Regions from separate parts of the Streptomyces sp. NBC_00328 genome, predicted to be linked through region 2. Evidence: riboswitches for the same ligand, from Rfam matches in the RefSeq annotation. Region 2 holds a riboswitch; the other holds the start of a gene.

Region 1 (7,863 bases), 1.4 Mb from region 2:
GCGGGGCAGCGTGCCCGGCGTGTACGACTCCGGGTTCGCGACGACGCGGCTGACGACGACCGAGGAGATCCGGCCGAGCTTGACCGATTCCGTCGAGGTCGTGGCGTACGGCGTCGGGGACGTGGTGTCCGCGTTCTGCTCGTCGGTGTGGCTCACGATGAAACGGTTGCCGGTGAGGACCAGCACGGTCACGTGCCGCCGTACCTCGTTCGCGTCGAACGTCGTCTCCTGGTGGACCAGGTACGACCGGATGGTCTCGCCGCCGATCGCGGCCTCCACCGCCTCGGCCACGAGGGCCGGGTAGTAGCCGCTGCGCTCGATCGCCGCTCGCAGCCCCTGGGTCGTCGTACTGGTCTTGGCCATGCCGTCCATCCTACGGGGGCCCACTGACTGCGAGGCACCGCTCGCTCGGGTCTGTCGTGGACGGAACAGACCGAATCGCGCAGGGTGACCGGTGCGACGCGGGCACGGCAGGCGTCCGGGCGGGGTGCCCGCCGTCACAGTGCCGCCCCCTTCCGGCGCCCCGCACGCCTCGGACGGCCCGCACGGCCCGGACGGCTCAGGCGGATCGGACTGCTCAGACGACAGGCAGTGTCCGGGGGCCGAGGTCGTCCCGGAGCGGGGCGCGGGCCAGCCGTACCGTGGCGCTGAGGACGCTCAGGCCGGCCGGGGCGACCACCACCGGCTCCAGCGAGACCGCGACGACCTCCGGGTGGTCGTCGACCAGCCGGGAGATGCGCAGCATCAGCTCTTCGAGGGCCGCCGTGTCGACCGGCGCGGAGCCCCGCCAGCCGAACAGGAGCGGTGCCGTCCTGATCGACCGGACCAGCGAGGCCGCGTCCCGGTCGGTGACCGGGATCAGCCGGTGGGAGGTGTCCCCGAGCAGTTCGGAGGCGGCTCCGGAGAGCCCGAAGGAGAGGACCGCCCCGGCCGCCGGGTCGATCACCGCGCGGACGACCGTGTCGACACCGCGCGGTGCCATCGCCTGCACGACCGGGCGCAGCACCGTGGGTGGCCCGAACAGCTCGGTCAGCTCCGCGTACGCCCGGCGCAGCTGTTCCTCGTCCGCCACGTCCAGGCGTACGCCGCCGAGGTCCGCGCGGTGCCGCAGGTGCGGGGCGGTGGTCTTGAGGGCCACGGGGTATCCGATGGCCTGCGCGGCCGCCACCGCGTCGTCCGGAGTGGGGGCGGGCAGGGCACTGTGCACGTCGATGCCGTACAGCCCGAGCAGCACCGCCGTCTGCTCGCCTCCCAGGGTCAGACCTTCCCCGCGCGCGAGGAGGTCGTCGATCAGCCGGGCGGCGCCCTTCTCGTCGATGTCCTCGTACTCGGGCACCTTGCCGGGCTCGCCGGCGTCCGTGCGCCACTGGGCGTACTTGACGGCCTCGGCGAGGGCGCGGACGGCACGTTCGGCGGCGGGGTAGGCGGGGATGAGCCGGGAGTCCGGCGCGGGCTCGGCACGGACAGCGGCGGGCGACCGGTCCGAGGGGTGGAAGCGGGCGCCGGGCGCCGCGCCGGGTGCCGTCGCGGGGGCCTGCGGGGCGGTACTCGCGGCGGCGGACAGGGCTTCGGCGAGTCCGCCCAGTTCGACGTGCACCACGAGCACGGGTTTCGCCGGAGCCTCCAGGGCGGAGGAGCGGAGCGCCTCGGCGAGTGCCGCGTCGGCGGCCGAGGTCTCCCCCACCGTCGGTATGGCCGTCACGACGACGGCGTCGCAGCCGTCGTCGGCGAGCGCCTGGGACAGGGCCCGGTGGAAGTCCTCCGCCGAGGCCGCCGTGGTCAGGTCCCGGGGCGGCAGTGGCCTGAGTCCCTCGGCGAGACACGCGTCGTACGTCAGCAGCCCCAGGGACTCGGAGTTCCCGAGGATCGCCACGCGGGGTCCCCGGGGAAGCGGCTGGCGGGCCAGCAGCAGGCCCGCGTCGACGAGTTCGGTGATCGTGTCCACCCGGATCACTCCGGCCTGGCGCAGCAGCGCGGACACAGTGGCGTGCGGGAGTCGTGTGGCCCGTACGGCGTGCCCCTGGGGAGCGGCGCCGCCGTGCCGCGCCCCCTGGACCACGACCAGCGGCTTCGCGGCCGCCGTCCGCCGCGCGAGCCGGGTGAACTTGCGCGGGTTGCCGATGGATTCGAGGTACATCAGGGCGACGTCGGTGTCCGGGTCGTCGTACCAGTACTGCAGTACGTCGTTGCCGGAGACGTCCGCGCGGTTCCCGGAGGAGACGAAGGTCGACACGCCGGTCACACCCGTGACACCTCCGCCGCGCCGGTGCAGCCGGGACAGCAGGGCGATGCCGATGGCTCCGGACTGCGCGAACAGGCCGATGCGTCCGGGGCGGGGCATCTGGGGGGCGAGCGAGGCGTTCAGGCGCACGTCGGGCGATGTGTTGATGACACCGAAGGCGTTGGGCCCGATGATGCGCATCCCGTACGTGCGCGCGTGCCGCACGAGTTCGCGCTGGCGCTCGCGTCCCTCGGGGCCGCTCTCGGCGTAGCCGGCGGAGACCACCACCAGTCCCTGTACGCCGTGTTCGCCGCATTCCGTCACGACCTCGGGGACGTGTTCGGCGGGCACGGCGACGACGGCGAGGTCGACGGGTTCGGTGATGTCCCTGATGGAGCGGTGGGCCGGGACTCCGTCGAGTTCCTTCTCCTGGAGGGCCGCGTTCACGGCGTACAGGCGTCCGGTGAACCCTGCTTCCCGGAGGTTGTCGAGGACGCTGCGGCCGACCCCGCCCGGTGTGCGCCCGGCGCCGATGACGGCGACGGAGCCGGGGGCGAGCAGCCGCTGCACGGAGCGGGCCTCGGCGCGCTGTTCCCGCGCGCGCTGCACGGCCAGGGACCGGTCGGTGGGTTCGAGGTCGAACTCCAGGCGTACGACACCGTCCTCGAAGCTGCGCTTCTGGGTGTATCCGGCGTCCGTGAACACCTTGATCATCTTGTTGTTGGCGGGCAGCACCTCGGCGGCGAAACGGCGGATGTCACGCTCGCGGGCCACTGCGGCGATGTGCTCGAGCATCGCGGAGGCGACACCGCGGCCCTGGTGGGCGTCCTGCACGAGGAAGGCGACCTCGGCCTCGTCGGCGGGCGCGGAGGCGGGCATGCCGTCGGCGTTGATCCGGTCGTAGCGCACGGTGGCGATGAACTCGCCGCCCACCGTGGCCGCGAGGCCCACGCGGTCCACGAAGTCGTGGTGGGTGAAGCGGTGGACGTCCTTGGCGGACAGCCGCGGATAGGGCGCGAAGAAGCGGTAGTACTTCGACTCGTCCGACACCTGCTCGTAGAAGCTGACCAGACGTTCGGCGTCGTCGACGGTGATGGGTCTGATGCGTGCGGTGCCGCCGTCACGCAGCACCACGTCGGCCTCCCAGTGGGCTGGGTACTCGTGCCGATCCGCCGAGGTCTGCATGGGCCCCAGAGTACGGCTCGCGTACGACAACGGCGCGAGGCAGTCTGAGGGTGACGGGCGTCGGAGCGGGTCCTCGGCCGACACCGCGGCGGGCGAGATCCGGGACCGTCCGGGCAAGCCTCGCGATATGAAAGAATGGTCTAGACAACCTTGAACACCCGAAGGGCAGCATCACATGGCTGAGCGCCGCGTCAACGTCGGCTGGACCGAGGGCCTCCACGCCCGCCCCGCCTCCATCTTCGTCCGGGCCGCCACGGCCTCCGGCATCCCCTTGACGATCGCCAAGGCCGACGGGGACCCCGTCAACGCGGCCTCCATGCTCGCGGTCCTCGGCCTGGGCGCCCAGGGCGGCGAGGAGATCGTCCTCACATCGGACTCCGAGGGCGCGGATGCCGCTCTCGACCGTCTGGCGAAGCTGGTCGCCGAGGGGCTCGACGAGCTCCCCGAGACCGTCTGAGCCGCCCACGAGGCACCCGGACACGAGCGGCCGAGCCGCGCCCCCCTTCACCGGGTGGCGCGGCTCGGCTGTTTTTCCGTACCCTCGCTCGGAATTCCCCACATGCCATGTACGACCTCGCACCATGACCACGGGAATGGCGTGCGCCGAAATTCCGGACACACGCATAAAAGGGCATCAGAAATGAGCCCCTGCCGAATATCCCTCTTTGTATACGGCGCCCGTGTTAATGACGCGGGCCCGTCATGTTTACGGGATGTTGCGAACTTCTCACACGGTCCGGCCGGTCGCCGCCGGGAAATCGGAGCCGGTGCGCGGCCGTGGCGCGCTCGGTGTGCAGGGCCGTGATCGCGCGGGCCCGCTCACTGTCCCCGCGGGCGACCGCGTCCACGATGCCGCCGTGCTCCGCCCAGGACTCCGCGGGGTCGGCCGGCGCCTCCACCGAGTACATCCAGGCGATCTTGTGACGCAGCTGGGCGAGCGTCGAGGTGAGCGCGGGGCTGCCGGACGCCTGCGCGAGCGTCTCGTGGAACCAGCCGCCCAACGAGCGCAGATCCTCGCTGTGGCCTCGCCTTGAGCGCTCCTGCCCCAGCCTGACCAGACCTCGCAGCACCTTCAGGTGGGCCTCCGTGCGCCGCTGCGCGGCTCTCGCGGCACCCAGCGGTTCCAGCAGCATGCGCATCTCCAGGAGGTCCGCGGCCTCCAGCTCGGAGGGCTCCGCGACACACGCGCCCGCGTGCCGGCGGGTGACCACGAACCCCTCGGCCTCCAGCGTGCGCAGGGCCTCGCGCACGGGGACGCGCGAGACGCCGTACCGGCGTGCGAGCAGTTCCTCGGTGAGGCGGCCGCCGCGCTCGTAGACACCCGCGACGATGTCGTCACGGATCGCCGTGCACACCGAGTGCGCCGGAATACGCATGACCGACCTCCGCTTTAATCCCCGTGAAACGCCGTCGATTGACGCTTGTTCAGTGACTCTATTGCAGGAAGCCTGAATTTCCGATGGCAGGCCTGAATCCATGGATATTTTTTGGACAGACGGCATCCGGAAACGACGATGCCCCGGCTCGGTGAGCCGGGGCATCGAAAGCGGTGAAGAAGCCGCGAAGCGGTCGTCAGACGTTGACGCCGTGCGAGCGCAGGTACGCGACCGGGTCCATGTCCGATCCGTACTCGGCGGTCGTACGGGCCTCGAAGTGAAGGTGCGGACCGGTGGTGTTGCCCGTGTCCCCCGACAGAGCGATCTGCTGCCCCGGAGTGACCGTCTGCCCCACGGACACACCGATGGACGAGAGGTGGCCGTACATGGTGTACGTGCCGTCGTGCATCTTGATCACGACTTGATTGCCGTAGGCGCCGCCCCAGCCGGCCGTGACCACCGTGCCGGAGCCGACGGCGTGGACCGAGGTGCCGGACGCGGCGTGGAAGTCGACGCCGGTGTGGCTGCCGGAGGACCAGAGGCTGCTGCTGGCCTGGTAGCCGGTGGAGACGTACGAACCGGTGATCGGCATGACGAACGTGTTCAGGCGCTTGCGCTCGGCCTCACGGGCGGCGCGCTCCTTGGTCTCGCGCAGCTTCTGGGCCTGCTCCGCGGCCTGCTTGCGCGCGGTCTGCTCGGCCTGCTTGCGCGCGGCGGCCTCGTCGGCGGCGCGCAGCTGCGCGAAGGCCTGGGCGTCGATCTGGTCGGCGACCGTGTCGTTGAGCGTGACGGTCTGGGTCAGCCCGGTCTGCTCGACGGAGGCTTCCGCGGCGAACGCGGGGCCGGCCAGGGTTCCGATGACACCGGTGGTGGTGAGCGCCGCGACCCCGACGGCGGTCGTGGTGGTCGTGCTGTGCACGCGGCTCGTACGACGGTGCTTGCCGGTGCCACAGGTGAACGCCATGTAGGGGCTGATCCTTTCCTTCCCTCTCGCCTACCGGGTTAGCTGACGGGTTCGGAGCAGGAAGGTCTCCTACGGGCTCCCTCCGGAGAGGGCGTCCGATTCACCCCAGGGACTACGTGTGGGTCCCCGGCTCCCCTGACTCGCGTCATGGGGGACTCGGCGATGACTGTCCGGTGCCGCGGGCGCGGCGCACTGCGTGACGAACAGCCGCACTGACGCTAAGCGGGGCAACTTTCGAACAACAAACGGATCACGATTTTTGTAACGCATCCCACAGGGCAGAACGGTGGCCGTCATACGAATACGGACATCTTGGGAGCGGCTTCCGGAAAAGGGAGGGCCCTGACGGCTCTTCAGCCGTCAGGGCCCTGACGCGTCGCACGGGCTCTACTCGGCTGCCACCACGGTGACTTCACCGATTCCGAGGGCCCTGACCGGCTCCGCGATCTGCGCCGCGTCGCCCACCAGGACGGTCACCAGACGGTCCGTCGGGAAGGCGCTCACGGCCGCCGCGGTGGCCTCCACGGTGCCGGTGGCGGCCAGTTGCCGGTAGAGCGTCGCCTGATAGTCGTCCGGCAGGTGCTGCTCGACCTGGTCCGCGAGCGTGCTCGCGACCGCCGCGGCCGTCTCGAACTTGAGGGGCGCGACGCCCACCAGGTTCTGCACGGCGACGTCGCGCTCCGCGTCGGTCAGGCCCTCCGCCGCGAGGGTGCGCAACACCGTCCACAGGTCGTCGAGCGCAGGACCGGTGTTGGGGGTGTCGACCGAGCCGCTGATGGCGAGCATCGCGGCACCCGTGCCGTCCGGCGCGGAACGCAGGACCTGTCCGAACGCCCGCACTCCGTAGGTGTAGCCCTTCTCCTCGCGCAGGACGCGGTCCAGGCGCGAGGTGAGGGTGCCGCCGAGGCAGTAGGTGCCGAGGACCTGCGCGGGCCACACGCGGTCGTGCCGGTCGGCGCCGACCCGGCCGATGAGCAGCTGCGTCTGGACGGCACCGGGGCGGTCGACGATGATCACACGGCCGGTGTCGTCGGCGCTCACCGGCGGCACGGGGCGCGGCTGGGCGGCCGAGCCGGTCCAGGAGCCGAGCGTGTCGGCGAGCAGTTCGTCGAGATCGACATCGGTCAGGTCGCCGACGACGACGGCGGTGGCCGTGGCGGGGCGCACGTGCCTCTCGTAGAACGCGCGAACGGCCGACGCGTCGATGTTCTGGACGGTCTCCTCGGTGCCCTGCCGCGGGCGTGCCATGCGCACGCTCGCCGGGAACAGCTCCTTGGAGAGCTCCTTGGCGGCACGGCGGGCGGGGTTGGCCGTCTCGTGCGGGATCTCGTCCAGCCGGTTGGTCACCAGCCGCTCGACCTCGCTGTCCGCGAACGCGGGGGCCCGCAGGGCGTCGGCGAGCAGGCCGAGGGCCTTGGCCAGGCGCGAGACGGGCACTTCGAGGGACAGGCGCACACCGGGGTGGTCGGCGTGCGCGTCGAGCGTGGCGCCGCAGCGCTCCAGTTCGGCGGCGAAGTCCTCGGCCGAGTGCTTGTCGGTTCCCTCGGAGAAGGCGCGCGCCATGATCGTGGCGATGCCGTCCAGGCCCGCCGGCTCGGCGTCCAGCGGCGCGTCGAGGTTCACCTCGACGGCCACGACCTGCTGGCCGGGGCGATGACAGCGCAGCACGGTCAGACCGTTGTCCAGGGTGCCCCGCTCGGGGGCGGGGAACGCCCACGGCTTCGGCTGGCCGGCCTGGGGCTGCGGGTGGAAGTCCATGGTGGCGAGCTCGGTCACTTCGCCGCCTCCTCGTCGGTCTCGTCGGCGGAGTCAGCCGCGTCGGCTGCTTCGGCGGTGGTCGGCTCGTAGACGAGCACCGCGCGGTTGTCGGGGCGCAGGCGGGCCTTGGCGGCCTCCCGGACCTCGTCCGCCGTGACGTCGAGAACGCGCTGCACGGCGGTCAGGGCGAGCTGCGGGTCGCCGAACAGGACGGCGTACCGGCACAGTTCGTCGGCGCGGCCCGCCACGGTGCCGAGCCGGTCGAGCCATTCGCGCTCCAACTGGGCCTGGGCGCGCTCCATCTCACCGGCCGTGGGACCCTCCTCGGCGAACCGGGCGAGCTCCTCGTCGACGGCGGC
Region 2 (7,863 bases):
TTGGTGGCTTCGAGCAAACCCTCCTCGACAGCCGCCAATCCGGCCTGGACATCGGCTTCGAGAGCCTGGTCCCGCACGCTCAGCCCGAACGGCCCGACGACGGTCACGAGAGGTTCTCCTGTCTGCTGACGATCACATGGCGAACTCGGTCGATCATTTGGTCGATGACACGGTTTGTCGATGTGTCGCTGCCATCACTCAAGTCAGCGTATCCGGTCACGTTTCGATCACCACGAGCGCCCACCGTCCCCCGGTCCACTTCGCTCCGCCAGGTGGTGGGCGCGAGTACACCCGGAAGGCACACGGGAAGCACCTGCGTGCCCCAACGGCGGGTACCCCGGCTCACGGGCACCACCCCACCACCGACTGTATGTTCATGATCAGATGATGTGAACCGACTTGCGATGACTTGCGATGAAATGACCGGCATTACGTCCTCTGGGGTGGCGCTCATGCACATCCGTACGTCCTTCCCTTACGAGACCACTCACGAGGACGTCCTCATCCCTCTCTCGGACGGCACCCGTCTGTACGCCCGGATCTGGCGGCCGCTGACCGAGGAGCCCGTACCGGCGCTCCTGGAGTACCTCCCGTACCGCCTGACCGACTGGACGGCCCCGCGCGACCAGCAGCGCCATCCGTGGTACGCCGGGCACGGCTACGCCTCCGTCCGCGTGGACGTACGCGGCCACGGCAATTCGGAGGGAGTGCCGGGGGACGAGGACACGGGGAACGAGCCGGACGACGGGGTGGAGGTGGTCTCCTGGCTGGCGGCCCGGCCCTGGTGCACCGGCCGGGTCGGCATGTTCGGGATCGCGTGGGGCGGCTTCGACTCCCTCCGGACCGCGGCCCGCGCGCCCGAGCCGCTCAAGGCGATCGTCACGGTCTGCTCGACCGACGACCTCTATGACAACGACGTGCACCATGCGGGAGGTTCCGTCCTCGCCGTCGACACGCACGCCCGGTCGGCCCGACTGCTCGCCTTCGCCGCCCGCCCGCCGGACCCCGCGCACGTGGGCGAGGGCATGTGGCGGAGCATGTGGGAGAAACGGCTGGAGGCGATCCGCCCCGCCGCGCCCACCTGGCTGGCACACCAGACCAGGGACGCGTACTGGCGCCACGACAGCCTCCGCGAGGAGTACGGGGCCATCCGCGCCGCGGTCCTCGCGGTCGGCGGCTGGCACGATCCGCATCGCGACACGGTGCTGCGCCTGGTGCGGAACCTGCCGCCTGATCGCGTACGAGGTCTCATCGGCCCCTGGTCCCGCCAGTACCCGGACCGGGGCCTGCCGCCCGGACCGGCGATCGGCTTCCTCCAGGAGACGCTGCGCTGGTGGGACCACTGGCTCAGGGACGAGGAGACGGACGCGCTCTCCGTCCCCCTTCTGCGCTCGTACGTGATGGACGCGCACCCTCCGGCGACGGTGTACGCGCGGATCCCCGGCCGCTGGGTGGGTGACCCGGCCTGGCCCTCGCCCTCGGTGACCCCGGTCGCGTACGCGCTCCAGGGCGCCCCGCTGCCGGTGCGCTCCCCGCAGCACACGGGGGTCGACGCGGGCCGGCTGTTCCCTTCCGGCGACGACGCCGACCTGCCGCCGGACCAACGGGAGGAGGACGCCCGCTCGGCCTGCTTCGAGTTCGAGGTGCCTGAGGAGACCTGGGTACTGGGCCGGCCCCGGGTCAATCTGCGGCTGACGTCCGCGTCACCCAGGGGCCAGGTGATCGCCCGGCTGTGCGACGTGGCCCCGGACGGAGCGTCGACGCTCGTCACCCGGGGCACCCTGAACCTCTCGGCGCGCCGGGGCCCCGACCGGGCGGTTCCCTGGGAACCGGGTACCACGGAGAACGTGGTGTTCGACCTGACCGCCATCGGCTACGCGTTCCCGGCGGGCCACCGGATCCGGCTGGGCGTCTCCTCCGCGTACTGGCCCTGGATCTGGCCCCAGCCGGGCTCGGAGGAGGGCTTCACCCTGGAGCCGATCGGCAGCGTCCTGGAACTCCCGGTACGGGCAACGGAGTCGGACCCCTCGGTCGCCTTCGAGGAACCGGAGCAGTTCGCACCCCTCGGCGTGACCGTCTCGGCGACCCTGGACGAGCCCCGCCCCCGACGCCTGGTCCTGCGCGACGTGGCCGCGGAGACCTGGCGTCTTGAGGTGGACCCGGGGCGCGGCGGTACCCGCGTGTACCCCGACGGCCTCGAATGCACGGAGGAGGCCCGGGAGACGTACACGATCGACACCTCGGACCCGCTGTCCGCCCGCGCCCACTCGGCCTGGTCGATCCGACTGCACCGCCCGGACCTGCCGTGGGACGCCCGCGTCGAGACGGTCTCCGCCATCACCTGCGACGCACAGGACTTCGTCACGACCGACGAACTCGTCTGCAAGGACGGCGACGAGGTCGTCTTCCATCGAACCTGGGAGAAGCGCATCCCGCGCACAGCCGGCTGACTGGGCCCGCCGGCACGGGAGTTCACTCCCTCGGACCGCTGCGCATCCACACGCGCCCCAGGCCCGGGCCGGCGCGACGCGCTCATGGCGCGGGCCCCGGCGTATCGCCGCGCCCCGGACGGCGGCAGGACACTCTCGCGCCGAACACCGGTGGCGCGAGGCGCACTTCACCGCGCACCGGCCCGGGTTCGGAACCGCGTCGGGGCGGCTTCGGTCCACGTCCGGGCGGCTTCGGCTTGCGTCCGGGCGGCTTCGGCTCGCGTGCGGGAGGCGCGCCCGCCACCGGGCGGCCACGTTCCCCGATGTGTCCCGCGCCACAATTCCCGCCGCGCCAGGGGCCTCTCGGTACCCCGCGAAGGGCTCGGCGGCGGCTTCCACCGCAAGGACGATGCCCGAATTACCCCTCATGCCGCCTTGATGCTCTTTGGTCTCGTGAGTTGGGTCACCGGCGAACCGGACTCCCGCCGCGCGCCCTTCGCGACCCAACCCGTTTGCCAAAGGCAAGTTGAGGATCTAATTCCGGCGCAATCGGACTTTTTACCCGTGCATTAACCAGGAGAAAGCGATCTTCGCGGTCAAATCTCATCTTGTTTCGGACATGTGCTCTCGCATACGTTCTGGTCGACCCCGGGCGGATCGCCGAATCCTGCCGCCGCCCGGCAACCCATCGACCCACGCACGGCAGGAGCGGGGGAACCACAGGTAAGCCGCCGATCCGGGCACACCGGACCGGCTTGGGGTGAAGCCGCGCCCACAGCGCGGCCGGGCATCTCCCGCCCGAACCCGACAGCTCACCTCGCAGGCGTCGGAGAGGAAATTCGTCATGCCCGTACGAGGCAAGCACCGCCGCATGAAGACCAACGTCATCACCCGGGGCATGATCGCCGCCGGAACGGGCGGCATCGCCCTCGCCCTCCCGCTCGTGAGCGCGACCGGCGCCAGCGCCGCCACCCCGGCGCAGGCCCCGCAGGCCGCCCACACCGCGGTGATCCCCAACGTGCAGCTCGTCACCTACAAGGTGGTCGCCGGCGACACGCTCTCCAAGGTGGCGCAGAAGTACCCCAAGAGCGGCGGCTGGAAGAAGCTGTACGCGGCGAACCGCGCGGTCATCGGTGACAACCCCGCCCACCTCCGTCCGGGCCTGAAGCTGACCGTGGGCACGAAGACGCTGAAGTCGACGACCGTCCGCACCACGGCGAAGGCGACCGCCGCCGTCGCCAAGTCGACCACCGTCACCCAGGCCGCCGCCAAGACGTACTCCAACAACCTCGACGGCTGGATCAAGGAATCCCTGGACGTCATGGCCAAGGCCGGCATCCCGGGCAGCTACGACGGCATCCACCGCAACGTGATGCGCGAGTCCTCCGGCAACCCCAACGCCATCAACAACTGGGACTCCAACGCCGCCGCGGGCATCCCCTCCAAGGGCCTGCTCCAGGTGATCGACCCCACGTTCCAGGCGTACCACGTGGCCGGCACGTCGTGGAACATCTACGACCCGGTCGCCAACATCACCGCGGCCTGCAACTACGCGGCCGACAAGTACGGCTCGATGGACAACGTCAACGGCGCCTACTGATCGCACCCCGCACCCCGTCTTCCTCCGCACCCGCCGACGGCGCCTTCCCGGCCCGTCGGCGGGTGCGTTGCGGTCCCGTCGGCCGGTGTGCGTCCGCGGGCGCGGCGGCGGGTGCGCGTCCGTGGGCACGGCGGGCGGGTGCGCTCCGAATGTGTCGGCGGGTGTGCGTTCGTGGGTGCGCCGGGCGGGCGTGTCGGCGGGTGTGCGTTTGCGGGCGCGCCAGGCTGGGGCGCCTGCGCCGCTAGTGCCGCGGCAGGCAACGTTTGCCCGTCAAGGAGCGGCGCCCGGTGCGTGCTCTCGGCGTGCCGGCCGGAAGTCCTCGTACTGGATGTACTTGGGCTTTCGGCCGGTGCGGCGAGAGTGCGTGCCGGGAGTCGCGACGGGGCGAACGTTGCCTGTCGCGGCACTAGAAGCCGAAGAGGCGCTCCAGCACGACCGCGATCCCGTCGTCCTCGTTCGACAGGGTGATTTCGTCGGCCACCGCCTTCAGTTCCGGATGGGCGTTGGCCATCGCCACACCTCGGGCCGCCCAGTCGAACATCGGGATGTCATTGGGCATGTCACCGAAGGCGAGCGTCGCGTCCGGCGTGAGCCCGAGGTGCGCCGCGGCGAGAGCCAGGCCCGTCGCCTTGGTCACCCCGCATGGCTGGAGTTCGACGGTGCCGGGTCCGGACATGGTGACCGTCGCCAGCGAACCGACCACTCCCCGTGCCGCCGACGCCAACTCGTCGTCGGACAAGGAGGGGTGACGGAGCAACACCTTGCTGATCGGCTCCGCCCAGAGGTCGTCCCGGCGCGGCACCCGCACCGCGGGCAGGGTCGGATGCGGCATGACATAGCCCGGCTCGATGAGCGTCAGCCCGTCCACGCCGTCCTGGTCGACCGCCGCGTACAGCAGCCCGACCTCCGCCTCGATCTTGCCGAGCGCCGTCTCCGCCAGTTCCCTGTCCAGGGTCACCGACCACAGCATGCGGTCCGCGCCGGCGTCGTACAGCTGCGCCCCCTGCCCGCACACCGCCAGTCCCTCGCCGCCGAGTTCGTCGAGAAGCGGTCGCACGCGTGGTGCGGGTCGGCCCGTGACCACGAGATGCCGGGCACCTGCCCGGGTCACCTTCGCCAACGCGGCACGTGACCGGTCGGAGAGTGTGTCGTCGCCGCGCAGCAGCGTTCCGTCCAGGTCAGTGGCGATGAGTGAATATGCAGTCGGAGCGGCCATGATCCGAAGAATACGGATCGAACGACTCATCGGCCCGGCCTGAACCGGACGACGTCCGGTATCCCGTCAGCAACGCCGTTCACCGCACGGTGGTAAGCGCGTTGCGACCGCTTCGGATCACCCACGCTCCACTTCCGTCCACACCGACTTTCCCGCACACGACCGACCACATTTCCCCAACACCCCCTGGACAAAGGCCAACTCGCCGACAGGCCACCTCGGCCGCCGTACCGCACCACGCCGGCCACCGGGGCCGGACATCGGCAAGTCCGTTCACGGACAAGCCCGTTGGGCCGGGCAGAGACGAACTCCTCCCGCCTTGGGAAGTGCGCCACGGAAGCGTACGAGACAGCCGCGGGCAGCCTCGGGCAGCCGCGAGCAGGTCCGTGAAGCGCGGCCACGGAACCGAGAAGCGGCACCCGTCACCCGGCTTCGGCGCACCCGCCGCCCAGCGACCTCCGGCTCCGCGCGGGACCAATACGGACATTGCAAACCCTTTAGGCCCTGCCGCAGCGGGGACACTCCCCCGTAACGTGTGCCCGACCACATGAAACGCGTGGAACGCATGGATCACATGGCGAGTACGAATCCGAAAGCGAGGCACCAACCGATGCCCCCCTTCGATGTCCCCGAGGGCGACCCCTTCGGCCCGCACAACCTGCCGTACGGCGTGTTCTCCCTGACCGACCCGGCCGGCGACCCCGAGCGACGCGTCGGCGTACGGCTCGGCGACCACGTGCTCGACGCGGGCGCGGCGGCCCGCTCCCTCGGCTCCCCTTACGCCGGGCTGCTCGCGCAGCCGACCCTCGACCCGCTGCTCGCCGCGGGCCGCACCGCCTGGTCCGACGTCCGGCGCGCGCTGACGGCCTGGGTGACCGTCCCGGCCCACCGGGAGACCCTCGCTCCCCATTTCCACCCGCTCACCGACGTGACGCTGCACCTCCCCTTCACCGTCGCGGACTACGTCGACTTCTACGCCTCCGAGAACCACGCCCGGAACGTCGGCCAGATCTTCCGTCCCGATGCCGCCGACTCCCTCACCCCGAACTGGAAGCACCTGCCGATCGGCTATCACGGCCGCTCCGGCACGGTCGTGGTGTCCGGCACGGATGTCGTCCGCCCGTCGGGCCAGCGCAAGGCCCCCGCGGACGCCGCCCCGGTCTTCGGCCCCTCGGTCCGCCTGGACATCGAGGCGGAGGTCGGCTTCGTGGTCGGCACCCCCTCGGAACAGGGCCGTCCGGTGCCCCTGGGCGACTACCGCGACCATGTCTTCGGCCTCTGCCTGCTCAACGACTGGTCGGCGCGCGACGTCCAGGCCTGGGAGTACGTCCCGCTCGGCCCCTTCCTCGGCAAGTCCTTCGCCACGTCCGTGTCGGCGTGGATCACCCCGCTGGACGCCCTCGACGACGCCCTGGTGGCCCCGCCCGTCCGCACGCACCCCCTCCTCCCCTATCTCGACGACGCCTCCGAGGAACCGGGCGGCTACGACCTCCGGATCTCCGTGGCCATCAACGGCCACGTCGTCTCGGAACCCCCCTTCTCCACCATGTACTGGACGGCCGCCCAGCAACTGGCCCACATGACGGTCAACGGCGCCTCCCTGCGCACCGGCGATCTGTACGGTTCCGGAACCGTCAGCGGCCCCTCCGAGGGCGAGCGCGGCTCGCTGCTCGAACTCACCTGGAACGGGCGCGACGCCCTCGAACTCCCCGACGGCAAGCGCACGTTCCTCGAGGACGGCGACGAGGTCACCATGACGGCCTGGGCCCCCGGTCCGGGCGGGACCCGGGTGGGCCTCGGCGAGGTCCGGGGCCGCATCACACCGGCCGTCTCCCAGTAGGACTCTCCTGGGCAGGCCCCTTCAGGAGGCTCCGGCAGAAGCCTTCGGGGATACCTTCGGGATACCTCGGCAGAGGTCCGACAGAGGCCGGAGGCGCCTCGGCCGAGGGTCCCGCGGAGGTCTTCCGGCGGGAACGAGTCCGTGTCACGGTGGCCAGGATCCTGGCCACCGTGCCCGGCGGGCCCGGCTGGCGCGGCTGGCCCGGCAGGGACGATGGGGTCGGCGGGGCGTCGCCCCCGTTCCCGGTCCTCTGCCTCGGGCGGGCTACATCCAGTCCTCGGGCTCCGGCTCCTGGTCCAGCTCGGGCCAGTCCGGGTCCGGTGCCGAAGTGGCCGCCGCAACCGGCGCCGCCTCGGGTCTGCCGCCGTCTCCCGGGGCCCCGGGCGTGCCGTCGGCGAGCGAGGCGAGCACCCCGATGACACCCTCCCCGTAGGTCGCCAGCTTCTTCTCGCCCACCCCGCTGATACCGCCCAGCTCCTTCACAGAGGTGGGCCACACCGTGGCGATCTCCCGCAGCGTGGCGTCATGGAAGATGACGTACGCCGGGACTCCCTGTTCGCGCGCCTGCTCCGCCCGCCAGGCACGCAGCGCCTCGAACGCGGGAACGAGCTCCGCGGGCAGTTCGGCCACCGCCGCCTTGGCCTTGCGCTCACCCTTGGGTGCCGACGACCGCGACGTGACCGGCTTCGGCGCCTCCTTGCGCAGCAGCACGTCGCGCTCGCGCCGCAGCACGGTCCCGCTCTCGTCGGTCAGCACCAGCGTGCCGTACTCGCCCTCG

The links. Region 2 has a riboswitch for cyclic di-AMP ahead of OG485_RS25275 (transglycosylase SLT domain-containing protein). Riboswitches for the same ligand answer to the same signal wherever they lie in the genome.
Region 1: it holds a riboswitch for cyclic di-AMP, as region 2 does, so the genes downstream of both, OG485_RS31355 (M23 family metallopeptidase) here and OG485_RS25275 (transglycosylase SLT domain-containing protein) in region 2, are expected to answer to the same signal.

Annotation. Positions count from the first base shown of each region.
Region 1 covers NZ_CP108013.1:7,133,864-7,141,726, reverse strand. The annotation lists gene OG485_RS31375 (DUF5998 family protein) at 1-363, opposite strand, end outside; gene OG485_RS31370 (bifunctional acetate--CoA ligase family protein/GNAT family N-acetyltransferase) at 578-3,406, opposite strand; gene OG485_RS31365 (HPr family phosphocarrier protein) at 3,582-3,863, shown strand; gene OG485_RS31360 (GntR family transcriptional regulator) at 4,090-4,782, opposite strand; gene OG485_RS31355 (M23 family metallopeptidase) at 4,979-5,746, opposite strand; cyclic di-AMP (ydaO/yuaA leader) riboswitch at 5,759-5,918, opposite strand; gene OG485_RS31350 (M16 family metallopeptidase) at 6,134-7,522, opposite strand; gene OG485_RS31345 (M16 family metallopeptidase) at 7,519-7,863, opposite strand, start outside.
Region 2 covers NZ_CP108013.1:5,751,790-5,759,652, reverse strand. The annotation lists gene OG485_RS25285 (polyprenyl synthetase family protein) at 1-107, opposite strand, end outside; gene OG485_RS25280 (CocE/NonD family hydrolase) at 453-2,450, shown strand; cyclic di-AMP (ydaO/yuaA leader) riboswitch at 3,110-3,270, shown strand; gene OG485_RS25275 (transglycosylase SLT domain-containing protein) at 3,274-4,029, shown strand; gene OG485_RS25270 (HAD family hydrolase) at 4,436-5,245, opposite strand; gene fahA (fumarylacetoacetase) at 5,856-7,085, shown strand; gene recQ (DNA helicase RecQ) at 7,350-7,863, opposite strand, start outside.